2 regions of the Peribacillus sedimenti genome follow, and region 2 is predicted to be linked to the other one. Evidence: a T-box and tRNA genes for the amino acid it is inferred to sense, from the RefSeq annotation. Region 2 holds a T-box; the other holds one or more tRNA genes.
What was found. A T-box is a leader RNA that pairs with one kind of tRNA and senses whether it is charged. The one in region 2 lies ahead of leuS (leucine--tRNA ligase), so its partner is inferred to be a tRNA-Leu.

Region 1 (15,487 bases), 2.0 Mb from region 2:
AAAACGATTTTGCTTATAACTAAGTATTTAAAAATGAAAATTAAGTATTCAAATTGTACCATATTCGATTTTATCCTTATTGAACTCCCTCAATATGATTCGATTTGCTTCCATATGCTCGCTAACTTGCCCATTTAGCACAATAAGAATCAGCGGTAGAAAATCATTAGATCTTGTATTTTAGCTCAAATTTTTTAATATGCACATTTAAACATTAGGGTCTCAATCTTCAAGCTGGCCATAAATATTCAATAATATGGACTCTAGTTAAAATTCTGTTCCGGTTTTCTTAAAAATAAAAAAATATTCTGCGCTCTATTGGAGCAAAACCCTAATAATAATAATCACCCATTTTTCAAACATTCTATATCATTCTATGTAACAATTGCATTTCGCCCTTAGTGGGGACTAATCAAAAAAGCTCCCCTTGAAGCAGGTCCATAGGAATCTTTTCTTTCTGAAAACTAATAGCTGTCATTAACGAATGAATGGCTTCATACAGTATCAAAAAAATGGGAGTTGATTTTCATAGTAAGATGGATTGATGTATCAACATCAAAACATCAATTACGCCTTTTTGACGGAAATCGGGTTTATCCTATTGCAGTTGGAAAAATATTGTCCCCCACACCTTCCGGTACATACAGGATCATAAATAAGTAGCGTAATCCTGGCGTACCATTTGGTGTACTTTGGATGGGATTATCAAGACCTCATAACGGTATACACGGGACAAATAACCCAGCATCAATAGGTAAGAATGTCTTACATGGGTGTATTAGAATGTTTAATGATGATGTTCTTGAATTATCTTCCAGAGTTCCACTTGGTACAGAGGTCTATATTCATACATGACTCGTTCAATCATCCATCCAAACTTCCTTAAAGATTCGTGTTCAGTTATTCCATACATTCTAAAAATCACCTATAATAAAACATAGTAATTTAATAGGAATTGTTGTATATTATATTTATCTATATTGGAAAGATGGGTAATCAATGGATAACGAAAAAGTAATTTTTAAGGGGAAGATTTATACTGTCATTCATAAATATGACTCGGACTATTGGGAAGTGAGAGAGGAAGGACATTCATATAATGCAGAACTGGTCCATAAATCCCAGGTTGAAGTATATGTTTCTGTTGAAACCAAAGATGAGAATTAATGTTACATAGAATAACCTGTAATGTATTATGAAATGTTATTTATTATGATTGAGAATGATCATTATAAATTTATATACAATCATAGATAGTTGACCTACTGAAAAAGGTTGCCAAATACGAACTCACCTCTTTAAAGGTGAAATAATAAAGGGAGGATATCTCCTCCCTATTGTTAAACAGTTCATTTACCTAGGGGTTGTCATGATTGTCTGTGCCGATAAATAAACCTCCAGCTTACCGATACTGCGATACTATTAGTCCTTCATGCCACTTTTAACCCACTTATTCACCATATTCCATGTCTCTTCCTCAAATTGTTAGCGATATCAAACTATTAGAAGATGCTTTGTTCATTAGTGGCCTTCCAGAGAACGTTCCCTAGGCTTCGCACCGACAGGCCTTTCACCATTCTTGTTCAACTATGCCTCTTTAGTGCAGTAAGTACAATGAACCGCAAAGTGCAAGTCAGAATTTCCTATGTTTAACCTTGATTCTCCTGGTTTCAGTGTTATTTCCAGTTTTAAAATCCAGGCACCAAGAAGTACATTTAAAGCAGTGTACTAAATCAATACCACATTAAAATATATCCCGGTAAGCCTGCTCAAGGATTTGCCGATAGTCGTCTGTTCCAATCTTTCTTATGTTACTCGGTGTTGAATTGTTTTGAACTGCCAGCTCTACGATTCGGTCAAAATCTTCCTCTTTTACCCCTGGCAAATCTCTTAATTTAGGAATCTCCAGGGTATTGGTAAATTCCCGAATCCCAGCAATAAGTTTTTCAACGGCACCCTCATCAGAATCTGATTCAGAAGCAAATTTCATGTACCGTGCTAAATCCGCATGGATGCCTTTCTCTTCTTCCGCGTTAAATTTCAAGACATAAGGCAAAAATACTGCGTTTGCCACTCCATGTGGTGTATCGTAAAGACCTCCAATCGCCTCTGCTAAACAGTGTACAGCTGCAACGTCAGTAGAACCGAAACATAATCCTGCAAGAAGACTTCCCTCTAGCATATTGAAGCGGGCCTGCTCATTTTCTCCATACATAAAAGCGATCGGTAAAGAGGATACGATTTTTCCCATTGCTCTTGCCCCAAATGCCTGGGAGATTGGGTTTGTCACTTTACATGTATAACCTTCTATCGCATGTACCAAAGCATCCACACCGGTTGCTGCAGTAACAGATTTAGGAACAGTTAATGTTAATTTCGGATCCAAAACTGCCATCATTGGACGTAATGAAGAATGCTTAAGTGTAAGCTTCTGATGGGTAGCGGAATCGGAAATAACGGAAGAACGGGTAACTTCGGATCCAGTGCCTGCAGTAGTCGGGACACAAATAATCGGAGCAATATTAGCGTATTCCTTCTTTCCTGCCACATAATCAGCAGGTGTCCCGCCATTCGGTCCTAAGAGTGCAATCGCCTTTCCCGTATCCATCGCACTGCCGCCGCCAATAGCGACAATTAATTCCATCCTCTCTTGATTAAATACCTTCGCACCTTCTAAGCATTCTGTATCTCTCGGGTTCTGAGAAACGGAGTCGAACAGAATAACACGAAATCCTAAATCCTCTAGAAGGGATTGGATTGGTTGGATTACACCTGCCTTAACCACACCTGGGTCACTGACCAGTAAAATGGATGATCCGATATTAAGGGACTTTATAAGGTCTGGTAATAACTCGACTTTTCCTAAACCCATCTCAATTCTTGTATTACAGTAATAACTATAGCTCTCCATAACTATGTCTCCTTACTTAAAGTTTTAAAGTAAAGCCAAATTTAGGCCCTATGCTGAAAAAAACTCCTTTTACAAATAGTGCCTGTGAGTCGTTGCAATGATATTGAATCCTTCTTCCTTGAATCTTGGTTTCCTTTGTTCGAGATTCAGATAGTGTGATCTGTGTGATTGACACGAGAATCCTCATTATATCTAAAAAAAATTATTAGTATGTGTTCGCCATTTTGCATCAAAATCCTGCACGTATGAAACCTCTTTTCCTGGTAGACCATAAATGGTTCTTTTGTTGGAAATAGCCGGCTGTCGGATTTCATCTTAAGATTAAAATCAAAACCAAACAAAAATTGGTTGGCCATTTGAAAGCTGCAACCGACTACCACAGATATGGCACCGATCCAAAAAAGTATGGCCATTCGTTCTATACGGCCCATCTATATAAACTTAATGAAGGAAACATACGCAGAGATCTATCATGATGTATTGGATGGCCTTCGAACAGGGTTTCATGAAGTCTGACTAATACTTTAAACTAAGCCAAATAGATTAAATGGGTTGTTTCATAATAAAATGTCTGATATATTTTAACTGTAGTATTTTTAGCGGATGTGGCGGAATCGGCAGACGCGCTAGATTCAGGTTCTAGTGGTAGCAATACCGTGGGGGTTCAAGTCCCTTCATCCGCATCGTTTTATCTGAAGCATACCACTAAGGCCGTTGATATGTTTTTTGTCAACGGCCTTTACTTTGTTCTTCGATGATTATTGAGTCAGATGTGTCTCTTTTTGTTCACGCGTTTATGTTAAAATTGATTATTTTATAAGAAGTTTGATTTATTACAACAAAAATGCAAAAGCCAGAAGCCCGTTCAAACTCCAATTTCTCTAATTAAAGGTAACGAAAAGAAGCATACCATGACTGCTATTTTCTTCGAGCAGCACATCAGCAGGCATCAAGGCATATTGTAATGTGCTTTCCAAAAGTTTGATACCCATAAAAAAGAGGGCAGGTTGCTAGATACATATGACTCTCGCGCCCGTTTATAGCTTTAGTCAACAGCTCTTCTCTGTGTCCGTCTCCATATACATCTACCGTATAAAAAATCAGCACCTGTTCGATTACGTATTCCACGACTTCAGAGCTTCTTTTGTCTTTCCAGATCCCCCTATTGCCCAACGTGCAAAAGAAACTTCGCAAACCTCCGTATCGCTCAAATTGCGATATTTCCTTATTTATCATTTATTCTTCGTTAGTTTCAATCCCGAACTTGTATACTGTTTTAGAAGAATATGTTTCCCCTGAGTCTATAATGGTTCCAGGGAAATGAGGGTGATGAATCGCATCAGGCAATCCCTGCGTTTCCAAACAGATACCCAGGTATTTCCTTGATGGTATTCTCCTGAAGCATCCTTCCGGTTTCAGGGAGTTTCCTGTATAAACGACAACCGCAGGCTCATCGGTTTCAATTGTAAGTATTCGTCCACTTTCAAAGTCCTTAAGTACAATTTCGTTATCATGATTTATATTCAGCAAAAAGGGATGATCATAGCCTTCTCCAACCAGTACATTTTGCGGATGTTCAGAACCAGATCCTATATTTATTTCTCTTCCAGATCTAAAATCGAACGGAGAATTTCCAACTTCGATAAAGTTGCCCGTAGGAATAAATTCATGATCAAGCTCTAGAAATCTATCACTCTTAATTTGTAAAGCGTGATCCAGAATATCTTTCTTAATATTGCCGCTTAAATTAAAATAAGAATGGTTTGTAACAGTTAACAGTGTTTTCTGATCAGTATGTCCCTCATAATAAACATGCAATTGATTGTTGTTATCAAGCAAATAAGTAACCTGCATGTTTACGTTGCCAGGATAGCCTTCCTCTCGATCTGGACTAAAGTAAGAAAAGCTGACCCCTCCATCTATTATTTCTGCATTCCAAATAACTCTATTAAATCCTTGATCACCACCATGTAAATGGTTGGGGGGATCATTTTTTGCAAGGTTATATATTTTTCCATCCAGTTCAAAAGAACCGCCCTTGATTCGTCCCGCTACCCGCCCTACGACTGCTCCTAAATAATAAGGGTCCTTAACGTAGTCTTTCAGGGTGTCATGTCCAAGCACAATGTTTTCATAATTTCCATGCTTATCTGGCGCAACAATTTTAGTGATGATACATCCATAATTAATGGCAGTCACTTCTACCCCGTTATCATTTACCATTGAAAAAGAAGTCACAGGGTGGCCCCCTATTTCACCAAAACTCTCCTGAATCACGTTCATATAACTCCGCGCCTCCATCTACAAACAAATTTAAATATAAATATTACCAATTTGAACTTCCAAAAAGGATTGAGCAAGCACCATGTGAGGAGCAGCTGAAAAGCGGACCGTACCTGGCCATAGAAGGCGTATATAAATGTTCCAATTATCCCGTCAAAGGAAGCTTGTCATCAGTAGCTTTTTTAGACGGTCATTCCAGAATCCATCGTCTTTGATAGTTATTGAAGTACTTCTACTATTTTCCTGAGGTTACCACATTATAGGAATATCTATCAAGTTTGGAATATACAAACAAAAACTATTATCTACTTTGGATTCTCAGCGCCAGCAATATCAGTAAGAAGCTAGACGAGATGTTACGTGATGTTTTTTAGACCGGCTTCTATTCGGCCCTCCCTCGTTTACATAACCTCGGCAGTTGCGTTTTCCGACTTTTCAGCATTGGGTTACGGCAAAAAAGTACATAAGCTACATGTAAGTAATGTAACAAGCAATACCCCGCACTTATCCTGTAATGAGTTTAGTAATACGCTTTGCTTTTTTATTTCGTTTCAGTGTTACCCATAGAAAGATAAAAAGCCCCGTAAATTCTTCATCCCTCTTTTGTAAATTAGCAAAAAGCCCAAACATCTATGCTTGCTTGTACATAAGATAAATTGAGATATCGACAAAGGGGGCGTATAAGATGGCAGATGGATATGCTGGATATGGCGGTGGCTTTGCTTTAATCGTCGTGTTGTTCATTTTGTTGATCATCATTGGCTGCTCTTGCTTCTATGGAGGGTACTAATGAATTGAAGTACTAAAGCTTATGAAGGCCCGAACACAGCCTTCATAGGCTTTTTTATATACGGTCATCATTATGTCGATCCCTACCATTACTTTAAGAACTATCCAAATTTCTTGTAAGTAGAGACGTATGTCCAATTTAAATTCATCAAGACACATATATTTAAAGTAGGGTTAAAACATAATCCTGTTTTGATAAGGAGGGAATCTTATGGGTTGCTTTTGGGGATGTGGATATACAGCGCCTGTTGCTGCGGCACCAGTTGGTTATGGCGGCGGCTTCGCATTAATCGTTGTATTATTTATCTTGCTGATCATCATAGGATGCGCTTGCTGGGGCGGTTATTAATACTAGGCTAATAGTTAAAAAAGGCGGTCCTTGGACCGCCTTTTTGACAAATGAATTAATATCATCCTCCGCAATAGCTTGCACCGATTACAATTAAAAGAATAAACAATACAACTAGCAGGGCGAATCCACCGCCAAAACCGTAAGCAACGCCATCAGCCATTTAAATCCTCTCCTCTTATTCGGTTCTAGGGAGGTTTACTTATGGGATAAGAGTAATACATACTATGAAACGGAGCAAAAAAAGACACTCCATAAATGAATATAACTAGGTCTGCTGCTGAAATCACCAGAATCAATGTCCACCTATATTATCTTTAATATCTTTTTTAAAAAAGAATAAAAAGCCCTGTCGCTTTCGTTGTTTGTACATTAAATAAACCAAGAATATACAATGGGCTGGATTCTTTGGCAGGCGGATATGCTGGATATGGCGGCGGCTTTAGGCTAACCGTGGTGTTGTTTTATGTTGATCTTCTTCGGCTGTTCTGGCTTATATGGCTACTAATAAACAGTACTACTTAAAGCTATAGGACCAAAAACCATTGTTGATCTGATAATACTTTAGAGATTCTAACGCAAAGTAGTTATCTGGCCTGTACTCCTTTTGGTATGTAACAGATAAATTAAAGTAAGAAATGAAACAAGCGTAGCCGCTCCAGGCATTTCTTCTGAAATAAGCGAAGCAGTACGCTTCGTTTTTTTGTTCAAATCATTGGGACCACAAACCCACTGCAGAATTTCCATCAATCGGTTTTTTCTCAAGGAGTGTGTAAAAGCCCTGTCCTCTGCAGTGGTGTTTACATAAGATAAATTGAGATTAAGTCAAAGGGGTGGATAAAATGGCAGATGGATATGGTGGATATGGCGGTGGTTTTGCTTTAATCGTAGTATTGTTCATTTTGTTAATTATCATCGGCTGCTCTTGTTTCTATGGCGGCTACTAATTAGTAGAAAAAGCAAAAGCCTATAGAGGTTTTAACCCTCAATAGGCTTATTGCCAATTAAAAGACAATGAATATTAAAAAAAGAACCTTCAAATCAAGATGGATTTGAAGGTTCTTTTTATGATATATAATGAAATTTATGAATTAGCAAACTCATTAAACGATATTTATTTTTTCTCTGGATTGTAGACATTTTCTTTTACAATCTCTGCAATAAAAATTTTTCAACAATATTTCTTCACAATGAGATACCTTTGTTCTAAAACCAAATATTTAACTATACACCGGTTCATTTGCCGCCAGGCCGAGAGATTTTTCTGTTGAAGCATGTACTTTTTGGAAGAGCTCTGGGTTCTCTGTTAATGACATTCCGTAAGAAGGAATCATCTCTTTTATTTTGGGTTCCCATTCATGCATACGTTGTGGGAAGCATTTCCCTAATACCTCGAGCATAACGTGAACGGCAGTGGAAGCACCGGGAGAAGCTCCGAGCAATGCAGCTACCGAACCGTCCGAGCTGCTTACCACTTCCGTACCAAATTGAAGTGTTCCTTTACCTCCGGCATCAGTATCCTTGATAACTTGCACACGCTGTCCTGCTACAACTATATCCCAATCCTCGCTTTTGGCGCTCGGAATGAATTCGCGTAACTCTTCCATACGCTTTTCATTCGAAAGCATAACTTGCTGGATCAGGTATTTTGTCAATGCCATCTCTTTTACTCCTGCCGCCAGCATGGTTAAGACATTATTCGGTTTGACGGAACCTATCAAATCAAAATACGAACCCGTTTTTAAGAACTTTGGTGAAAAGCCTGCAAACGGTCCAAAAAGCAATGATTTTTTGTTATCGATATATCTGGTATCAAGATGCGGCACAGACATTGGAGGAGCCCCAACCTTTGCTTTACCGTAAACTTTTGCATGATGCTGCTCTATAACTTCCGGATTGTTGCATACCATAAATAGTCCGCTTACCGGAAATCCTCCGATATGTTTTGATTCAGGAATGCCGGTTTTTTGAAGTAAAGTCAGGCTTCCGCCCCCGCCACCGATGAAGACGAATTTGGCGGTATGGTATTCGATTTTGCCGTTGTCAATATCATGCACCTTCAGTTCCCATGAACCATCGCTGGTACGTTTGATATCCTGAACGCTATGCTTGTAGTTTATCTCAACGTTATTACTCTTTAAGTGCTCAAACAACATCCTTGTCAAGGCCCCGAAGTTGACATCTGTTCCTGTGTCGATTTTTGTTGCCGCCATCGGTTCATTTGATGTACGGCCTTCCATTATAAGCGGGACCCATTCTTTGAGTTTTTCAGGATCATCTGAATATTCCATCCCTTGAAACAATGGATTGTTTGACAGCGCTTCAAATCGTTTTTTTAAAAAAGTTACATTATTTTCCCCTTGTACTAAACTCATATGTGGTATCGGCATGATAAAGTCATGTGGATTACGAATTAGATCACTGTTTACAAGATAAGACCAAAACTGCCTTGAAAGCTGAAACTGTTCATTAATTGCTATAGCTTTACTTATATCTATAGATCCGTCAGGTTTTTCGGAGGTATAGTTAAGCTCGCACAGGGCGGCATGGCCCGTTCCGGCATTATTCCATTCGTTAGAGCTTTCTTCTCCTGCCTTTGCGAGTTTTTCAAACACTTTGATTTCCCATTCAGGTGCTAATTCCTTCAGTAAGGATCCCAAAGTCGCACTCATGACTCCGGCACCAATTAAGATAACGTCTGTTTTGTTCTGTAAGTTGCTCATTTTACCCTTCCTTATCCCCTATATTCGCAAAAAAGAGTAGGCGCTGCTGCTTTAGATGTTACCGATAGCAATGTGTGGCCTAGTAGCACACCTTTTTTGTGTGAATAATACCCATATCAAATTCTATTATAATAATTAATCGATTAAAATATCTACTATTATTATCTGATTTTTATAAACTATTTAAAGCTTTAAAAAAGGAATAAATGATTCACATTACCAATGGTTCTCGATGCGATGATAGTTTGGTTAGGAGTTTCCAATGAATCGAACCTCTTATGCTTATTGGTATGCACCATCACATTATAATAGTCGCTGTTCCCGTCTCAATGCGTTGTCGTACTTACACTACAATTCTGTTTGGTGATACCTTCTTTCGCTGCTCCGTAATAAAAATTCCTCCAAGCTACATTTTTGCATATGTAACCGGAATATTTGTGTTTTTCTTTATTATTCCCCCTAAAACTTAATATAAAGCTAGTTTAATAAAATGATTTTCATAAGAGGATATCATTCAAGATGCCGGCATGGAAAAGACTGTCTCATCATCAGTTGATAACCACACCGGGCACACATAAATAAAGGGAGCATCTTAGATGCTCCCTCCAATAAAATTTATGAAAAAGGATATTGTCTAGGATCTTTCTGTACAGATATCCATTTAACAGTTGTAAATTCCTCAAATGCCCATTCACCACAGTAACGGCCCAGCCCTGACGCTTTTTCACCGCCAAAAGGGATATTCGTTTCCACGTTAACTGTTTGATCGTTTACATGGATCATTCCAGTCTTAATCTGTTTGGCGACTTTAATTCCTCGCTCAATCGTACCGGCAAAAACTGCGCCGCTTAACCCAAAAGGAGAATCATTTGCTACCCTTATAGCTTCTTCCTCACTATCAACTGGAATTATACAGGCAACGGGTGCGAAGATTTCATTTTGGGCAATGGTCATATCATTCTTGACATCCACCAAAACGAATGGCTCCATAAGATTTCCTGTCACATTCCCTTCCTTTACAACCCTTGCTCCCTCTGCCTTACTTTTCTCAATAATGCTTAACGCGCGTTCTACCTGTTTTCTATTAATCATAGGTCCTATAATTGTTTCGCTATTCTGTGGGTCACCTACTTTAACCTGAGCCGTCTTCTCCAGGAATTTTTGAACGAAAGGCTCGTATAAATTCCGATCGATGATTATCCGGTTGATTGCTATACAAATTTGGCCCGAATGCATATATTTTCCAAAGGTTGCGGCTGAAACTGCCTGATCTAAATCGGCGTCATCCAAAACGATAAATGCATTGTTTCCTCCAAGTTCCAGTGCAGGTTTTTTTACATGTTTTACTGCCAAAGAGCCAACATGTCGCCCAGCAGCCGTTGAACCAGTAAAAGAAATCACGCTTGGAACAGGATGTTCCACGAAATAATCGCCAATTTCCTCCAGATCGGCAACTGTAACATGAATTAATCCATTAGGAAGCCCCGCTTCTTCAAAGATTTTAGCAATGATTAATCCACCTGAAATAGGTGTTTGGAAATCAGGCTTTATAACAATGGCATTACCAGTTGCAATGGCTGGCGCCACAACACGCATCGTCAAATGAAAAGGCCAATTCCATGGGGTGATAGCCCCGACAACTCCCACAGGCTCCCGATAAATCCTGTTCTCTTTTCCCGGTATCCCTGACGGACGAATATCTGCACCCATCATCATTGGAAATGTCGAGGCTAACTTTAAGTCGCCAACGACACAATCCACTTCAACAGACGCTTTTAATTGAGAGCTTCCAGTTTCTTCAACAAGAAGCTGGATCAACTCGTCTTTTCTGTCTTGTACAATCTGAGCCGCTTTTTCTAGGATGGCAATCCTTTCATATGGATTTGAATTAGACCAGCTTTTTTGAGCTTCTTCTGCCGCCTGGTAGGCTTCGTGAATATCTTCTTTATTCGCATACTTCAATTCTGTTAAAACCTCATCATTAAACGGGTTAGTAACCGTGCAATAATTTACACTGGAGCCCTCTCTCCATTTTCCGCCTAGCATTAATTTGTTCCATTCTGTATACTTATTAGTTTTTACAGTCATTTCTATACCTCCTTTAAATTAGCCAATCTTGATTACTGGTTTAATTGTAATCCCTGCTTCTGAGTCTTCACTGGCCTGATTTATTTCTTCCAACGTATAGAATTTTATTAATTTATCAAATGGAAATTGCCCTTGTTGATAGAGTTTTATTAATTTAGGAATATACAACTGTGGTACGCCAGAACCCATTAATACACCAGTGACAGACCTTTCAAATAAGATTGTATTTACATCCAAATTTACTTCAGTGCCCAAAGGAGGGGCACCGATCACTACAGCTTTTCCAAGAGTAGCAAGGCAATCTACGGCTTGGCGAAGTACTTCTGGTCGGCTAGTTGTTTCAATGGAATATTCAACACCTTCACCGGTAATTCTTTGAATTTCATCAAGAGTATTGGTTTCTTTTGGGTTTATTGTATGAGTAGCGCCAAGTCCCTTGGCAAGTTCTAAGCGGTTATTTTGGAGGTCTACAGCAATGATTGTTGTACAACTTGCTACTTTGGCAGCCATTAGAGCACTTAAGCCTACGGAACCACAGCCAAAAATGACGATGCTAGAGCCAGCCTTAGGTTGCAGCTTATTTAAAACTGCCCCACTGCCTGTTTGAATCCCACACCCAAGGGGTCCTAATAATTCTAGAGGTACATCCTTATCAACCTTTACCACATTTCTTTCAGAAACTACGGAATAACACGCAAAACTAGACTGACCAAAGAAATTGGACAATTCCTCTCCATCTTTATATAATCTACTAGTTCCGTCCTCCATCTTTCCTGTGAAATTAAGAGTGAAAAACTGAGTGCAACCATAAGGATTACCACTTCGGCAATTGTTGCATTCTCCGCATGAACTATAGGATAAGACCACATGGTCACCTGGCTGTACTGAATGGACTCCTTGTCCCACCTTTTCAACAATTCCAGACCCTTCGTGGCCTAACACCGCAGGAAGGGGCACTGGATAGTATTGGTCCCTAACAATCAAATCAGTATGGCATATTCCTGATGCTGTAATCCTTACAAGAACTTCGCCCGCTTTTGGATCTTCAATTGTTATTTCCTCGATTTTAAAGGGTTCTCCTTTACCATGTGTGATTGCTGCTGACGTTTTTATCATAATTAATTAAGTCACCTACCTTCTTTATTTTGAAAGCGTTTACAACTATATTTTATCTATTTTCTTTCAACAAAAATTTTAAAATCTTACAATCTGATTTTTAAATTTTTATTATTCAGTTTTGGTAATAATGATGGCACAAAGTTGTTGGTTTTTAAGTTAAATACCTACCCATCTATTAAACAAATTTGCTTCAATATCAAACTGATCCAAAGCTTTTTGAACGCTTTGATCAATGATTTCATTAACCGTTTTGGGAAGATGATAAAAAGATGGGACAGGCGGGAGGATGATCCCGCCAAATTGTGTAACACTTGTCATATGATTGAGATGGCCCAGATGAAGAGGAGTCTCCCTGACCATTAATACTAATTTTCTACGTTCTTTTAGACACACATCTGCCGCTCTTGTAAGTAAATCAACATTATAGCTATTTGCGATACCCGAAAGCGTCTTGATTGAACATGGCGCAATAACCATGCCATCCACTTTAAACGAACCGCTGGATACAGCAGATCCAAGATTTTTATTATCATAGACTTTTGAAGCAAGCTTGACTACATCGTTTATGTCATAGTCTGTTTCATATTCAATGGTAGTTCTTGCTGTGTCACTTAGGATAAGATGGCTTTCTGCACCTGCAGCCTTTAATGCTTCTAGTATCCGTATCCCGTAGATTGCACCGCTTGCCCCGGAAATTCCTACTACAATTTTTTTCATACATTTCCCCCTTCTAGCAGTGAACTACCGTTTATTTTCCATGTGCTGGTCCAGTAATCCTGAAGAATTCTTATTTATAAAGTCATGAATGTTCAATTCTTCATAGCCAGGTATATGAATTCGTTTATACCTCATTGGTTCACTTTTTATTGGAACCGTACAATCAAATCCCATTTTTGAACCAAATCCATTGTCAGTGGAGGGGTCCAATTTTGATCCCTGTGTACCGTTAATCACTACTAAATCTGTTTCTGCCTGGAAGCGTGTGGCTATCGCCCATTCGACTTCTTCCATATTAAAGATATCTACTTCTTCATCGACTACGACCACATGCTTTATATCAAAGCTGTTTGCCAAAGCAGCAATTATCGCATTTTTACCCTCCCCTTCATTCCGCTTCTTGATCGAAATGATGGCATGATACCTGCACGTTCCTCCCAGGCTCATATGCACTGCCTTAATTGAAGGAACTGTTTGACGCACGGTTTGGATAAGGCTTGCCTCCCTTGGGATACCGCCTAAAAGTAAGTGTTCATATCCAGCAGGAACAATTGTGTAAAAAATGGGATGATTCCTGTGTGTAATGCCGGTTATCTGAACGGCTTCCTTGTCATCCCGCGGACCATAATATTTTGGGAATTCTCCAAAGGGCCCTTCAGGTTCTCGAATTTCAGGGAGAATTTTTCCTTCCAGCACAATCTCTGCATAGGCTGGGACATCGATATCTACTGTTTCACATCTGACCACTTCAAGCGGTTCTTTTAGGAGTGCACTCGCAATCTCAAGCTCATCAACACCAAATGGAGTACTGGCTTGAGATGCAAGAAGTGTTACTGGATCGACCCCGATTGCAATGGCACATTCCAGCGGTCTCCCTGCTTCTTCAGCTTGCTTGAATAAATGATAAGTATGTCGCGGCAACAGCAGTACACCGAGTCTGTCTTTTCCGGATACCTGCAGGCGGTGTATCGACACATTTTGTTTCCTCGTTAGTGGATCACGGACGATAAAAAGTCCTGCTGTAATGTACTTGCCTGAATCCTTTTCATGGTGTACCGGAATGGGAAACGAATTTAAATCAATATCATCCAGGATAATATTTTCCTTAACGGGAGCCTCCTCTTTTTTCACTAGACGGCATTCCGCAGGGGAAGAGACAGCCGCGGAAAATTGTGAAAGTAATTCGTACTGGTCGGTTTCAAGTGCTTCAGCAAATTGTTCACGGGTTGAACAAATACCAGATACCACAGAAATGTCATAATCTTCAACCTTTGTAAAATAAGTTGCCTTTATACCATCCAGTTTCTTCGTTAATGCAGCAACTTCAAACTGCAGACTGACTTCTTTATCAATTACTGCCAATCTATCGGTTTTTTGAAGGTACTCAAGCCATGTTCGAAGGGACTTCGCTCTCATTATGTGACCTCCTAATTTTTGACCAGCCTGCCGAAGATATCTTTTAACCGTCTATCGAATAATTTCGTTAAGCGCTCACGGCCGCGCACTTCCAGTGGTGTTGGAACCTCTCGGCCATCAACGATCACTTGCTGGTCATAACGGATAAGGATAAACGGCAGATATTCGTCAAAAATGGCACGGATCCTTTCCGCATGCTGTGGATTTCTTGACAAAAGCTTTAGCATGCGAAGGCCGAATCCAACATGCCTTCCCTCATCCTCTTTAATCCTAGCAAATCCCTCTGCAAGCCCTGGGAACAAACCTTTGCTGCCGTAAACGGCTTCAAAGACTTCATATCCGGACATAGCCTGGACACCTTCAATGATCCCCTGATAATGGGTCAATCCTTCGACAAGGGCTGCCTCCCGCTCTTCTAGCCCAGCCTCCAAAGCATCAAGCATCTGTCTCGCTCGATCGTCCAGCTTTTGCTGCACCAGGTTTTTTACACCTGATATTCGTTCACGGCCCAACACCTCGCTAAAATAGCGCATAAAAAACTCCGTATGCTTAAATTCCTCCAGTAATTGAGTGCTAAGGAATGCCTGTTCTTCAGTGGTGGAGCCCAGCATAATCCAGGGACAGAATTTTAATGCGACATTTTCCTCGGCATCCAAAAATCCTGTGCAAAAATGAATCAGATAGTCTTTCAAGTCCTGATCAAGCGACTCAAAATCCATTTTATCCTGTGTTAAGTCAATAGCTGCAGGATCCCAAGTTCCAAATTTGATTGCCTTACGGTATAAATTCCATGCTACCTCACTTGTACTTTTATCAAGACCAGGAATCAATTCTTCACTCATAGCCGTGCCTCCCCCTTAATTAATAAATTCGTTGTAGTAGTTCTAACACTTCTATTTCAGTCGGTTGTCTCGGATTAAATTTCATCATCCCACTTTTGAAGGAATCCCTTGCAATTTGACATAGCTTGTCCTCTGTTACATTTGCATCCCTTAGCCGGGTTGGGAGCCCAATATCTTTAACCAGATTCCCCACCGCATTTGCTGCCTCTGCTGCCAGCTGATCTTCATTGCTTTCCTTAACTCCAAGCAG
Region 2 (15,487 bases):
TCTTACAGCCCATTTATCAGCCACAGCCTTGCTTTATTTTCTCATGAAATAACATTTCTTAAAAATCCCTAACACTGTATAGAATTCTTATTTTTGTTGGCGCCAGTCGGACAGCTACATGCTGCTGTCCGACTACTTCCCCATCTGCCTGGACAAAGACAGGCTTGGATGAATCGATCACCACTTCATTGCAAAGGTATGAATCTACATTCCTTATCCGTAAGTGCCCTCCCCAAAATACTGTAATGAAAACAGATAGAAGCTTCGCTCGGGAAATATCATGGACTGCTATCACATTAAATTTACCGTCATCAGGTACAGAGCGAGGTGAAATATTAATACCCCCTCCAAAATACGGCTGGTTGGATACCACGATAAACCATACCTTTTTAAGATTGATTTCTTGTCCATCAATGATCACTTTCATATCTGTCCTTTGGTAGGTAATCAGCTTTTTGACAAAGAAATAAATATAGACAAGTTTGCCGAGCTTTAAGAGGTTAAACCACTTTTTGGCTGATGATCGGTTTACTTCAGCGGTAATCTCCGCATCTATTCCCATGCCAATACTATTTACAAACATGCCTTTATTCCCATTGGAATCATATTCTCCCAGATCGATTGAACGGCTGCTGTCAGGGTGCAGGTCCATTAGAATCGCCATTGCCTTTTTATATTGCGCAGTTCCCTGAATGCCTCTGGCATAGTCATTTCCCGACCCTGCTGGAATGCTGATGACTGCTGCATGCGGAAATCCTGCTGCTCCATTGATCACTTCGTGCATTGTGCCGTCTCCTCCGACTACAGCCAGGATCACCCTTGTGTTCGTTTTTTCAAGAACTTGTTTTGCTATCACTGCGGCATGACCCTGATATGCTGTATAAAACACTTGATACGGCCTGTTTCTCAATAGGAGCTCCTTTTCAACAGCTTGCCACACTTTCAGACTTCCAGCGTTCCGCGCTGCTGGATTGATGATAAAAACAAGCTCGGCTTCAACGATCGATAAGGTCTTCGCCGCCATCCGCATCCACATCCCATTCCAATCTTCTGTTAGACGCCGTATCACAATAATCCAATAAAGCCTGGGCGGCCTTTAGCTGCAGATGCTTTAACGGCGATGATAAATTCCGCATCCTTTGGAACCACTCGGGAAAGGAACGCTTATCCAGCAATAAAGTATCGAATGGGACTAGCGGATAATCGATATACCCATTCCTGGACAGAATAACTTTTTTGATTGGAAGATTTACTTCATACAGGGTAAAAACCTGGGTTACAATCTTCTCCATACGATTTAAAGCCAGCATAGGGTTTAGCACTTTTTTATCTCCATACCGATGATGCCGTTTAAGCCAGAATCTCTCATTCGTGCCGACGAATGCCGCATCCTCTTCCGCCTCGAGAAAGGTTATGCACCATGCATCCGTAGGGCTCAAGAGGATTACCTCCACTTCCACGGGAGCGTTTTTCAATAGAAACACAGGTTTATAGAGTACAAGAAACGTATCAGGAAATCTCTGCAGGAAAAACCTTAGCCTTTCATCGAGGTAAAATGCTGGATCTATAACCGATTTTTCATGAAGTGTCGAGCTTGCCCATTTCATCTGAAATCTTAGCAATTGATTTAAATAAGTCTGTTTCAAATCTTCCATGCTATCGGGACTGTTCGGAATATGCAGGGAAAAAATATTATCATCTTGATGGCTGGACCCTTCTATTTCATACTGATTTTCTAGCTCCCGGTCCTTTTTAAACAAGCCTTTAACCTTTGTAAACAAAGCCTGCTTGGGCTGATATATCCAATCATCTTCAATGTCAGACTCTTCCTTGCCGGCAAATAGATTTTGCAATTCACCGGCAAGATAAGCTGCTTTAAGCTTTTCCCACTGCTGATGTTTTAGCCGGACAAATTGTGAAGGATAACGGTAAACATCCTGCTCATATCTGGAGATGTAATCCTGCAATTTTATAAGCTGTCCCACTATAATCACTACCAGTCTCATTTAATTTAAAATAACGATATATTAACTACAATCGTCGGAAATAATGGAATCCTCTTCTGTCACTTAGGGCGATCTAAAAAAAAGAAGTCCCTCTTTTATCAAACTTTTTATTAAATCGAACTCAGTGAATCCTTAATTGGCTTATCGGCCATTTTATGATTTTTTTAAGGGTACTGTAAAAATGGGTTCATAGGAGGGTGAAGCACCCATGTGGGTTTTGTACAGAGTAACCTGTGACGCCCGAAAGACGTGTTCTCCTCTTTGCAGCATGGTTAAGTCCTGGCTCTTTTCAATCTGATATGGGATATCCCCTATGTATTTCCTGGCCACTGTTATATGCGGTTTAAAAGGTTTTTTATCGAGAATAAAGCCTGCCTGTTCACTGGCAGCATAGGTTTTTTTCTGCAATTCAAGGAGGCTATTGCTATGCTCTACACCCAGCCATAAAATCCTTGGCGCATGTACCGGGCCAAATGTACCAATGTCGGTTACTGTTAAAGAGAATTCCCCTAGGGGCTCTATAGCCTCCTCAACCAGCTTTTCAGCTTTCCTTCTCATTCCTTCCTCTGTATTCCCAAGAAACGCTAATGTAATATGGTAATCCTGCGGATGCAGCCACTTTTTAAAGGGAAGCTGCTTTTTAAGGTTCGTTATAATGTTATCAATGTATGTTTTAGTTTCATCAGGCAAAGTCAAGGCAAAAAAGAAATTTGTCATCAGTGTTTCACCTTTTTCCATCTAATTTTATCATAATCATGCCCAGTTCTCTTATTCTTTATTTAACTTAAGTGCCTGCCCTTATATCTATTATATCTTATAGGCAAATTTATTGAGCTATTTGGTATATAAGCGCGGGATGGCTGTTGAATGGATTCATTGTAAATACGCTTTAAAAAATGATATAAAAAAATCCCTGCCAACAGGGATTTTTCTCAGTGTACATCTTTAGTTGCGGACGCCGCATTGCCTTTCTACTTCATTACTGAAAAGCTCCTGAAGCTTCTGTGTAATCTGGCCTGGCTGTCCGTCGCCAATAACTGTCCCATCAATTTTAATAATTGGCAGGACTTCGATCGTGGTTCCTGTCAGAAAGACCTCTTCTGCATTCATTAGTTCATCGACCGTAAATTCCCTTTCTTCCACAGGAATGTCATTACTTGCACACAGATGCAGCATAACCTGTCTGGATATTCCATTTAGAATCAGGTTATTTGCTGGATGGGTGATAATCTTGCCTCCTGAAACTATGGAAACATTAGAGGAGCTTCCTTCGGTCACTGTCCCATCACGATGCTGGATGGCCTCAAAACATCCGGCTTCAGCCGCTTTTTGTTTGGCGAGAATATTCCCAAGCAGGTTAAGACTTTTGATGTCGCAGCGAAGCCAGCGAATGTCCTCTGTTGTAATTGCGTTCACACCTGTGTCCGCATTTGCTGTGCTTCTCGGCACTGCTTTTGTTTTTGCAATGTACATACAATCTACCGATGGATTAGGAAATGCATGGTTTCTAGGTGAAACCCCTCTTGTAATCTGCAAATAGATTATGCCAGACTCCAGACTGTTGGCTTTAACTAGCTCTTGCAGCTGTTCATTGATCTCTGACGCAGAATAGGGCACAGAAAGAAAAATATGCTTAGCGCTGTCCATAAGCCTTTTCAAGTGCTCTTCAGCCGTAAACAATTGGCCATTGTATACGCGAATTACCTCATAGATTCCATCACCAAACTGATATCCTCTGTCCTCAAAGTCTACCTTTATCTCCGTTTGGGCGACTAACTTTCCGTTCAGTATCATCTTTTCCATTTGGTTTCCCCTCCGATTTCCAATTCTATTTATTTCTCATTTCGCTAACTCATAGATCGCATGGGCATAAATAGCTGCGGCGCTCAACATATCATCAATTGCAATATATTCATCCTTTTGGTGTGCCACATCCTCACTTCCCGGGAATAACGGGCCAAATGCCACACCTTGTTCCAGTGATCTTGCATAAGTCCCTCCTCCAATGGAAAGTAACTTAGCTTCCTGCCCTGTTTGTTCCTTATATACCTGTTGAAGCGTTTTAATTAAAAAACTGTCACTAGTGACATGGTGCGGCTTTGAATTGGATTCTGCCGAAATTCCGAAATTGTGCTGTGCCAACTGAACAACGAGCTTTTCCTTACTTTCTTTCCAATTGTATGTAACAGGATATCGAGTTGTGAAGCCAATTGAGCCCCCACCATCCTGTGTATAGCGCAATACGCCTGCATTGATGGTAAGTTCACCGGTAATCTGATCCGAAAATGCAAGACCGAGCTTATGGCCCCTCGAATCCCCGAATAACTTGTCGTGCACAAAAGTAAAATATTCTTTAGCCTGATCATCAAGATTCAGTCCAGATAAGAAAGCGGATAAGAATAAACCGGCATTCACGCCGTTGTTTGGTTCCATGCCGTGAGCGGACACTCCCTCCAGTTCAATTATTATTCCGCCTTCCTTAAGAGTCGCAGTTCCGGCAAGAGAATGCTTTTGAATGAATGTGTTGAACCGGTCAGCTATTTCACTGCTGTCAGACGCTGCCTTAATGCTAACTATGGCATAGTCGGGTACCATATTCGGCCTTCTGCCTGAGGAGAATTCCTTTACTGTGATTCCTGTATTAGAAGCAGTGGTTACAGTATTTTGCTGGACGGTGAAATCCCATATCCCCTTTTCAGCATTAATGATTGGAAAATCCGCATCAGGAGCGAACCCCATGGCTGGCATTTCTTCTTTCTCGAAATACCGATCCACACATCGCCAATCAGATTCCTCGTCTGTACCTATAATCATTCGGACTCGTTTACCAAGCGGCAGTCCAAGTTCCTTAATAATCTTCATCCCATAATAAGCAGCCATAGTCGGGCCCTTATCGTCTATTGCACCACGGGCGTATATTTTGCCATCCCTTATATCAGCTGAAAAGGGATCAGAACTCCAACCATCTCCCTCAGGTACGACATCGACATGACATAGAATCCCTATAAGTTCGTCTCCTTCCCCCATTTCCAGATGCCCGGCAAGATTATCGACATTTTTGGTGACAAATCCATCCTTTGCACCTAATGAAAGCATGTAATCCAGGGCTGCCTTGACGCCCTTCCCCAATGGAGCTTCTTCTGTCGCTTGTTCTTCATCCAGCACACTTCTTATTCTTAAAAGCTCCTGTGTGTCCTGAAGCAAGCTTTCTTTTCGTTGTTCGATCTCCTGCCTCCAATGTATTTGGGCCACAATAATCACTCCAATCATTTGTGTGACAAAAATTGCTCTTCCATCTATTATCACTTCTTTACCATGCGTCTGCAAGAGCTTTAAAGCGCTAAAACAAAAGTTGGCTTGCAAAGAAAGCAATCCACTTTGACTTATACCGCATCATTCAAAATAAAATTCTGAAAATAACCATTTGCTGCATATCATGCATCGAAGAGGAACATGTCTTAAGACAACAGTTTCCTGAATAAAGAAATCCCTTTTTGAATATATAATAACAGTAATTTTTTTCCTAATATTTTGTTAATTAAGTTATTTATCTGGAATTTCACATACTAAAGGCGTAAAATATTAAGTAACTGCACGGTTTACAATGCTTCATAGCTGTATCACGGTGGTATAAAAGAATTAGGCATGTCGAAATTTTACCGGGAGCTGTATGTACAGCAGCTGATCTTGGAGAACAACGTATCCATTAGTCCTATCGCAGAGTTTTTCTATTTTGTTTGGCCTTACAGGCATTTCCTTATGGCCAATAAGGTAAAAGGAATAGGAGTGGTATTGTGAAACCTTCAACAAATCGAATGTTAACCCGTATTAAATCCGTTTATATGTTTATAAGTGATAACGGTACGGTTTCTACTCAAGAGCTTGTAGAAGAATTTGGCATCACTCCTCGCACGATACAGCGAGACCTGAATGTACTGGCATATAATAATTTAGTAAAAAGTCCAAGCCGAGGCCTTTGGACAACGACAAAAAAGCGTGTAAAAATGTCATCGTGATTATAGAGCAGCCAGTCAAGATCAGCGGGGCATGTCATAAAGAAATAACCAGCGCGCTCGATCCAGGCAAAAAAAGCGGCGGCCAATTTAGGCCGCCGTCTCTTATATCTATTATTCTTTACCTTTTAACAATCGCAGTTCCTCATCTGTGAGTTCCCTGTATTGGCCTAGCCCCAATTCTTCATCCAATACCAGACTTCCCATGGAGATACGTTTCAAATAAATGACCCGCTTTCCTACCGCCTCGAACATTCTCTTTACCTGATGAAATTTTCCTTCCGTAATCGTTAATTCAATGTCAGAAGTTAACCCCTGCTTGAGAATCGCCAATTCACCAGGTTTTGTCACGTATCCATCATCAAGGGTCACACCAGCCTTAAATGCTTCAATGTCATCCTCTGTCACTTCGCCTTCAATTGCGGCGAAATAGGTTTTCGGGACGTGCTTTTTAGGAGAAAGGAGCTGATGGGATAGCTGCCCATCATTTGTCAAAAGCAGCAGGCCTTCCGTATCCTTATCCAGGCGCCCTACAGGAAAGGGCTGGAACACAGCATCCTCAGGTTCAAGAATGTCAATGACTGTTTCCTGATAGTGATCCTCTGTTGCTGATAAGACACCAGGAGGTTTATTCATCATGAGATAAATGAACTCTCTATACTCTACGTCTTCACCCTGAACTGTTACACGGTCAGCTTTGGTATCCACATGCTCTTTTGGATCCTTGACCACCTTTTCATTCACTGCGACGGCACCAGATTTAAGTAGTTTTTTTACTTCTGTCCTGCTTCCATACCCTATATTGGATAACATTTTGTCAATTCTCATATTAACCTCCTGATAGTACCCTCACACCTGCGCTGTATCTACTATGGTCTTCTCACCAGATACAGGGCCCTTAAGGATTCAACATCCATACATAAGACCAGGCATTCATCTGATGAAAATGCAATTAGGCTTTTAGCTTCAATTTCCTTTGCAAAGCATCAATTCGGTTTCCAAATAAGCGATGTGCCAGCTTCGTCTTTAAAGCCAGAATGAAGTATGCTGCCGCTCCCGTCAATGCACATCCCGCTGTGACCAGGATAGCCTGAAACCGTTCCTGCGGGTTCAGGAAATGTGAGAAAATCCATTGGAATACAAATACGGAGATGGACATGAATATGGTAAAAATGAAAATAAGCATTGTTCTTCTTACAACTAGTTTATACTTATAGCCAGTAAAATACGTAATGATATACATATTGATCAGACATGCCACCAGGTAGCCAAGTGTTGTGGCATAAATGGAACCTGCTGTTTCAAACATTTTGATCAACGGAATATTCAAACTCAGCTTTATTAAGATCCCGGTCAACAGGCTTAATACGGTGAATTTTTGCTGATTGATCCCTTGAAGAACAGCTGCCGTTACTGAGAACAAAGCAAAAAAGATTGCAGCAGGTGCATAAATCTGAAGGATTTCGACACCCAATCGATCGTATCCATAAAACGCTGAGTACACTGGTTCCGCAAGCAGCGACATCCCTACTACCGCAGGAATCGTCAGGAAAAGCAGAATTTGAAAAGCCATATTCAGCTGGTTGCTAAATGTTTGAAACTTGTCCTCCACGAACGCTTTTGTTACACTCGGCAGGATGCTCATCGAAAAAGCAGTTGCCAATGTCATAGGGATAATTACTAGCTTCTGCGTCGAGAAGTTGACAATGCCTAGAGCCTCACCGGCAACCTTTGCATTTATCCCTGATGCAACCATCGCGCGGGTGAATGTCAAAGTATCTACCAATTGAAAGAGAGGGAGAGCTATCCCCACAAAAATAAACGGGATGGAAGATACTAAAATCTCTTTATATATTTGAGGTAAAGATATATGGATGGTACCCTTATCTTGTTCCAGCAATTTATCAAGGTGCGGTTTTCTCTTTTTCCAATAAATGAGCAATACAATGAGGCTTGCCACCGCACCTGCTGTTGCTGCCAATGTAGCCACGCTAATTGCTGTCACCAGGTCGCCATCCATTACCTTCAGAACGATATATACTCCGCCCAGCAAAAAGAGAACGCGTATAAACTGCTCTATTACCTGTGATATCGCAGTCGGCCCCATCGATTGATGCCCCTGGAAATAGCCGCGGATCATACTCATGAATGGAACTAGAATCAAAGCAAAACTGACCGCTCTTATAACGGTTGTGATGTCTTCTACAGTAAAATTCTGCTTGTCATCGACTGTGACAAATCCTGCGATAGCCGGAGATAATAAATATAATAGTATAAATGCCCCAATGCCGGTCAGCAGCATAATTTTCAAGCTTGATTTAAAGAGCTTCTGCCCCACGGCATATTCTTCCATTGCATTATACTTTGAGACAAATTTTGAAACCGCCAGCGGCATCCCGCCTGTGGCAAAGCTAATAAATAATGTATAAGGAATATAGGCATATTGGTATAATTCTGTCCCCTCATTGCCAACCCATTCCTCAAAAGGTATTACATAGAATAATCCGAGCACCTTGGACAGTACCATTCCAAAAGTTAAGATAAACGTGCCCTTCAATAGCTTTGATGACATTCAATCCCATCCTACCTTTATTCAGTTACGTGTTTTCGCACGCTATCAAACCTAATCTTAAAACTGACTGCCTCGCCTTATCTCTTTATAAGAACGGCACTCGAGTTATATGAATTCGAATATCTTTGATAAACTAAAGAAAAGTTTACTCTTTTCACGGATCAATTACAATTATGATATTATTTCCTGAAACGGATCTTTTAGCTTGCAGGAAAAGGACAAGCCTTTATTCAGCCAAGCTAAACTATTTTAACAGATTCATTCCTCCAAACCAATAATTATGTAGCATACTGCTGTAATTAGGGAAAAATTAAATTGTATATGTTGTCTACGTTTATTCAAATCCATGTATACTGATAGAATGGCTTGCATAAAGGGAAAAGAAATCAGACTAATGAACGAATCAGAAGGCTTATCATTTTTTGCAAAACTGCTTTATCTGCAGGTGTATGTCGACAACGCTGCCGGAGAAAAGGACGATATAGCCTAGCATTATTGTAAAGTCCCAAAGTAATATAAAGGGATATTTAAACTTAGCATAAAAGATGGTGGATGATATGAAATTTGATGTAGTTGTAATAGGCGGGGGACCCTCAGGCTTGATGGCTTCAATAGCAGCAGGCGAAAGAGGGGCCAGTGTGCTATTGATCGATAAAGGCGAAAAGCTGGGAAGGAAACTTGCGATTTCAGGCGGCGGGAGATGTAATGTGACAAACCGCCTCTCCATTGATGAAATCATCAAGCATATTCCGGGAAATGGCAGATTCCTGTACAGTGCTTTTTCAGAATTCAATAATGAGGACATTATTACATTCTTCGAAAATCTGGGTGTAGCTTTAAAGGAAGAGGATCACGGAAGAATGTTTCCCGTAAATAACAAAGCCCAGAGTGTAGTGGATGCGCTAATCAACCGGATGAAAGAGCTGAATGTCAAGGTTTATACGAATTCACCGGTTGCTGATCTCATTTATAGGGATGGAAAAACGGCTGCTGTTCTTCTAAAAAACGGACAAACCTTTGAAACCGACGCGGTTGTTGTTGCTGTAGGAGGCAAATCTGTCCCTCATACAGGTTCCACAGGCGATGGCTATGCATGGGCCAAGAAAGCGGGTCATACAATTACGGAGCTGTTTCCAACAGAGGTACCTGTACTTAGCGATGAACCATTCATACAAAGTAAAACATTGCAGGGTCTTTCACTGCGAGATGTTGCCTTAAGTGTATTAAATCCAAAAGGAAAGCCATTGGTCACTCATCAAATGGACATGATTTTTACCCATTTTGGAATTTCCGGGCCAGCAGTGCTTCGTTGCAGCCAATTTGTCGTGAAAGCGATGAAGAAATGGAATCTTACGCATGTCACGATAAAGCTGGATGCCCTTCCCGACAGAAATAAGGAGGAATTATTCCAGGAGGTTGTCATGGAGGTCAAAGCAGATCCGAAAAAAGCGATCAAAAATATACTTAAAGGATGGCTGCCAGAACGCTATCTGTATTTCCTGCTTGAGGAGAGCGACATAGACTTACAGGAACAGGGGGCAAACATACCTAATGAAAAATTGCGCCGCTTTGCCGAGCTTTGCAAAGACTTTCAATTTAAAGTGAACGGAACCCAGCCAATCGAGAAAGCGTTTGTTACCGGAGGCGGCGTCAGCGTTAAAGAAATCCATCCAAAAGAAATGTCTTCTAAATTGATGGGAGGATTATATTTTTGCGGCGAGATTTTAGACATCCATGGGTACACAGGCGGCTATAACATAACTTCCGCACTGGTAACAGGCAGGCTCGCCGGCCAAAATGCAGCACTCTATGCATGCAACTGATAGGCTGCGCAATTTCTTTTGCAGTTTGACTATCAAAAAAGCTATCTAAATTATTCCATGGCATACAGCTATGGTCCCAACCAGCATATATAAAAAGCACCCCGTCTGTTCAACCAGACGAGGTGCAATTCCCAAAGCCTTATTAATCATATACTTTTATTTATCTTACTTTATATATAACCATGGCGCTAAAACAGTAAATCTGTTCTTCTTCCTCTTCACCCGATGCGGCCACATTATACTTTATATCCACAATTTGATTATCCCGAATGCTCTCAAGGAAATAATTCATTTCGTCCTCTAAATCCTGTTCATGTTCATAATCAAACAGCTTTACTTGAATCATGGACATCCCCTGCCCTTTTTAGAAACAGGATTGCCCAAGATTCAAGAAAATATACCGTTTCCGTCAAAATTTGCACGCTTTTCTACTATGATGTTTATGAATTCTTCTTTTTGTAGAAGGATCCTACTTAACAATAACTTCGCCGGTCCAGTTCAGCATGCCGCCCACCATATTGCGTACTTTATAGCCCTGGTCCTGCATGTAGTGGCAGACATTATTGCTGCGATTGCCGGATCGGCAAACGAAAATATACTCCTTGTCCTTATCAAAATGGTCCAGTTTCTCAGGAATATCGCCCATCCGGATATGCTTTGCCCCTTCAATCATCCCGTGCTGAACCTCTTCATCTTCACGGACATCCACTATTTCCAGCTTCTCACCCGCCTCAATCTTTTCCTCTAGCTCCTGGGGAGTTATAGTCTTAATATCTTCCATTTAGACACCTCATCAATTTAAATTTATGTATGACTCATTATAACAATTACCCGTGCCTCATCCAAATAAGAGGCTCATTCTGCTGCCGCTGTACTCAGTTAAAGAGATTCTGATCTCCTTGTAGAATTTACACAATTAAATAGGGGTCTGACCCTAAAATTCTTAAGCATATGCTATCCCCAGGGATCAAGGCCCCCAAGATTGGCTCGGAGGCCTTGTCAGCAGCTTTTTTATTTAGTTGGCAACAATATTAACCAGTTTGCCAGGTACCGCAATCACCTTACGGATCGTTTTGCCATCAATCTGCTCTTTGATGGCTGCATCATGCATTGCCAATTCTTCCAATTTTTCTTTGGATGAACCGGTTGGAACCATTAGCTTTGTCTTCACTTTTCCATTGATTTGGATGACTATTTCCACTTCATCTTCAACAAGTTTGGCTTCATCGTATGCAGGCCATGTTTCATACGTAATGCTTTCGATGTGGCCAAGCTTTTCCCACAGCTCTTCAGCTATGTGCGGTGCTACTGGAGAGAGCATTTTCGTAAATCCTTCGATATAAGCCTTAGGCAGATTTTGTGCCTTATATGCGTCATTGATAAACACCATCAGCTGTGAAATAGCCGTGTTGAGTTTAAGTTCCTCGTAGTTTTCTGTAACCTTCTTGACGGTTTGGTGGTACACCTTTTCCAGCTTGCCGCTGTTATCATTCTCAACCACTTTTTCAGAAAGAGTACCATCGTCTTCCACCAATAGTCTCCATACTCTGTCAAGGAAGCGTCGAGCACCATCAAGGCCATTCGCTGACCATGCGATGGACGCTTCTAAAGGTCCCATAAACATTTCATATAGACGAAGGGTGTCGGCCCCGTGGCTTTTGATGATATCGTCAGGATTGACCACATTTCCTTTTGACTTACTCATCTTTTCATTATTCTCACCAAGAATCATTCCCTGGTTGAACAGCTTTTGGAAAGGCTCTTTTGTTGGCACAACCCCTAAATCATAAAGGAACTTATGCCAGAAACGAGCATATAGCAAGTGAAGCACTGCATGTTCCGCACCGCCAATATACATATCGACCGGGAGCCATTCCTTTAATTTTTCAGGATCAGCAATCGCCTTTTCATTCGTTGGGTCGATATATCGCAAGAAGTACCAGCTGCTTCCTGCCCACTGCGGCATGGTGTTTGTCTCGCGTCTGCCTTTACGGCCATTTTCATCTGTCACATTTACCCATTCTGAAATATTCGCAAGCGGCGACTCCCCAGTCCCGGAAGGACGAATCTCCTTCGTTTTTGGCAGCAATACCGGAAGATCTTTCTCTTTTACAGGTTCTACGCTGCCATCTTCCCAGTGGATAATTGGAATCGGTTCACCCCAGTAACGCTGGCGGCTAAACAGCCAGTCACGCAAGCGATAAGTAATTTTTTTCTCTCCAATCCCTTTTTCGGTAAGCCATGAGATGGCAGCCTTGATGGCTTCATCTTTCTTCATGCCGTCCAAGAATCCGGAATTGACATGCTCTCCATCACCTGTAAAGGCCTCTTCTTGCACATTGCCTCCAGTAACGACCTCCTTGATTGGAAGGTCAAACTTCACTGCAAACTCATGATCGCGTTCATCATGTGCGGGAACAGCCATTATAGCTCCGGTTCCATAGCTCATCAATACATAATCCGCAATCCAGATTGGCATCTTTTCTCCATTTACAGGATTAATAGCATAGGCACCTGTAAATACGCCCGTTTTTTCCTTTGCCAAGTCTGTTCTTTCAAGATCCGTTTTGTTTTTAACTGTTTGGATATATTCCTCAACTGCACTTTTTTGCCCTTCTGCAGTAATCTTTTCGATGAAAGGATGCTCAGGTGACAGTACAGCGTATGTGGCTCCAAACAATGTATCGGGACGAGTCGTAAATACAGTAAATGAATCGTCATGTCCTTCAATCGCAAACGTCACCTCTGCACCTTCAGAACGGCCAATCCAGTTTCTCTGCATATCCTTGATATTCTCTGGCCAATCAACCTCTTCCAAATCATCAAGCAAGCGATCCGCATAAGCAGTGATCTTAAGAACCCATTGCTTCATTGGACGGCGCTCAACAGGGTGCCCGCCGCGCTCACTCTTTCCGTCAATGACTTCTTCGTTAGCAAGCACCGTTCCCAATGCCGGACACCAGTTGACTGCTACTTCATCAATGTAGGCTAAGCCTTTTTCATACAGCTTTGTGAAAATCCACTGTGTCCATTTATAATAACTTGGATCTGTCGTGTTGATTTCCCGCTCCCAATCATAGGAAAAACCAAGCTCCTTAATTTGCCTTCTAAACGTATTGATATTTTTCTCTGTAAATTCAGCCGGGTCATTTCCAGTATCTAATGCATATTGCTCAGCCGGCAATCCAAATGCATCCCATCCCATTGGATGAAGGACTTTATAGCCCTGCATTCTTTTCATTCGCGATAATATGTCACTTGCGGTGTAACCTTCCGGATGGCCGACATGAAGTCCTGCACCAGATGGATATGGAAACATATCGAGCGCATAGAACTTCCTTTTACCGCCCTCTTCATTTGTTTTGAACGTCTTGTGTTCTTCCCAGTATTTTTGCCATTTTTTTTCGATCTCATAATGGTTGAAACTCATCATCTTTCCTCCTAGAGTTAAAATAGTAAGGCAACTGCAGCCTAAAGCGTGTTCAAAAAACTTGCCATTTGCCACATATAGTTGGTCACTTAGAACCATTACATGTACCCGACGACATCCCAAGCATATCGAAAACGTCGAAGCGGGCCGCAGTCAAAGTAAAAAACTATGCATTCCTATCTTCGATAAAGGAATAAAAAAATCCCCTCATCCCAAAAGGGACGAGAGGATTATGTATATCTTCCCGCGGTACCACCCAAATTGGCGACAGAAAACAATCGCCCCGCTCTTCGATTCCGTAACGTGGAAAACGCCGGACACTACTGTTCATTCATGTCCGAAATTCAAAGGCGAGTTCACGATCATTCCTGGCTGGCTTTCACCGTCCGCCAGCTCTCTACGCAGGTTCAAATCGCTAATACTCCTTATCATCATCGTTAGATATAGGATTATATACGTATTCTAGTAAATTTTATTCATAAATGCAATAGCCGTTTTTCATTCATTATAAACATCTTTTGTTTTATATATTCATATTATGGGAAATATGTTTTCATTTCCAACCTGTTTCGCGCTCATCAAGGAAACTATTTTACAGGTGAAATTATATTTTCACTGCTGTTAGCTTTCTTAAGCCCTTTATCGTAAAAGAGTGTTGTAACAATAGCCATGACGAAGAGAATTGAAAATACACCGAACATCATATTCATTCCAAAAGAATCCACCAGAAATCCCCCTAGCAGCGGGCCAACCATCCTTCCCGCAGTGGCGGTGCTGTTCACGACCCCCTGGTAAAACCCTTCTTTCCCTTTAACAGCCAGTTCATTAGCAGCCGCTGGCACGGCGGGCCAAACAAACATTTCCCCGATTGTCAGAATGACCATAGCTGTCATGAAACCTGCAAAACCCGCTGCGTTGGCAGCCACCGCAAATGAAATAATAAAAATAAGCATCCCCGCAATAAGCTGCACCTTCAGTGTTTTTGCAAACCATTTGACTAATCCAGAGACAACTGGCTGTGCAACTACAATCAACGCCCCATTTATAGTCCAAAATAAGCTGTATTGCTTCAATGTAATTCCTATTTCCTGAGTATAAGCAGCGATAGTAGATTGCCATTGCACATATCCGATCCAGCATAGGAAATATCCAATGCTTAAAATGATCAGGGCATGCATTTTAACGCTGATTTGAGCTGTCTTGCCTCCAGCCGCAGGTGCTGCCTGTATGGAATCATCAGTCTGGATACCTCTAAATCCAAACACTGCAAGAGCAAGAAAAACTAAATACAAGGCTGTATTCGCAGCAAAGATGTATTCGAACGAGAATGAAGCGACTAGTCCTCCCAGCGCGGAACCAACAGCCACCCCAAGGTTCTGTGCCACATAAATAGCATTAAAGGCCTTTCTTCCGCCCTCTTTCCAGCAAGAACCGGCCATTGCAAAAATAGCCGGAAATATAATACCTGCTCCAAAACCGGAAATGGTTAATAAGATTACGTACGGCGTCCATGAATGGTCAATTGTCAGCCCTACGGAAGAAAGGACAGTCAATAAAATTCCGACAACAATTGTTTTATAGCCGCCTATCTTGTCAAACATGATTCCCCCGGCAAGATTTCCAACTACGCTTACTAGAGAATT

Region 1: it has a tRNA-Leu gene. The T-box ahead of leuS (leucine--tRNA ligase) is inferred to sense a tRNA for this amino acid. The anticodon was not compared.

Annotation. Positions count from the first base shown of each region.
Region 1 covers NZ_CP143547.1:2,249,842-2,265,328, reverse strand. Annotated here, with positions in the region: partial or broken gene V1500_RS11200 (L,D-transpeptidase) at 529-855, shown strand; gene V1500_RS11195 (hypothetical protein) at 1,000-1,167, shown strand; gene V1500_RS11190 (iron-containing alcohol dehydrogenase) at 1,745-2,911, opposite strand; tRNA gene V1500_RS11185 (tRNA-Leu) at 3,511-3,594, shown strand; gene V1500_RS11180 (aldose epimerase family protein) at 4,148-5,194, opposite strand; gene V1500_RS11175 (YjcZ family sporulation protein) at 5,880-5,984, shown strand; gene V1500_RS11170 (YjcZ family sporulation protein) at 6,195-6,332, shown strand; gene V1500_RS11165 (YjcZ family sporulation protein) at 6,394-6,495, opposite strand; gene V1500_RS11160 (YjcZ family sporulation protein) at 7,175-7,279, shown strand; gene V1500_RS11155 (malate:quinone oxidoreductase) at 7,553-9,055, opposite strand; gene V1500_RS11150 (aldehyde dehydrogenase family protein) at 9,671-11,143, opposite strand; gene V1500_RS11145 (NAD(P)-dependent alcohol dehydrogenase) at 11,162-12,256, opposite strand; gene V1500_RS11140 (UbiX family flavin prenyltransferase) at 12,419-12,979, opposite strand; gene V1500_RS11135 (UbiD family decarboxylase) at 13,004-14,395, opposite strand; gene V1500_RS11130 (R2-like ligand-binding oxidase) at 14,407-15,237, opposite strand; gene V1500_RS11125 (iron-containing alcohol dehydrogenase family protein) at 15,257-15,487, opposite strand, start outside.
Region 2 covers NZ_CP143547.1:4,232,151-4,247,637, forward strand. Annotated here, with positions in the region: gene V1500_RS20715 (diacylglycerol/lipid kinase family protein) at 59-1,024, opposite strand; gene V1500_RS20720 (NERD domain-containing protein) at 996-1,985, opposite strand; gene thpR (RNA 2',3'-cyclic phosphodiesterase) at 2,160-2,723, opposite strand; gene dat (D-amino-acid transaminase) at 2,952-3,809, opposite strand; gene pepV (dipeptidase PepV) at 3,846-5,276, opposite strand; gene V1500_RS20740 (DeoR family transcriptional regulator) at 5,801-6,022, shown strand; gene V1500_RS20745 (pseudouridine synthase) at 6,134-6,847, opposite strand; gene V1500_RS20750 (oligosaccharide flippase family protein) at 6,972-8,591, opposite strand; gene V1500_RS20755 (NAD(P)/FAD-dependent oxidoreductase) at 9,149-10,414, shown strand; gene V1500_RS20760 (sporulation protein Cse60) at 10,575-10,760, opposite strand; gene V1500_RS20765 (rhodanese-like domain-containing protein) at 10,884-11,195, opposite strand; gene leuS (leucine--tRNA ligase) at 11,430-13,844, opposite strand; T-box leader at 14,059-14,285, opposite strand; gene V1500_RS20775 (MDR family MFS transporter) at 14,432-15,487, opposite strand, start outside.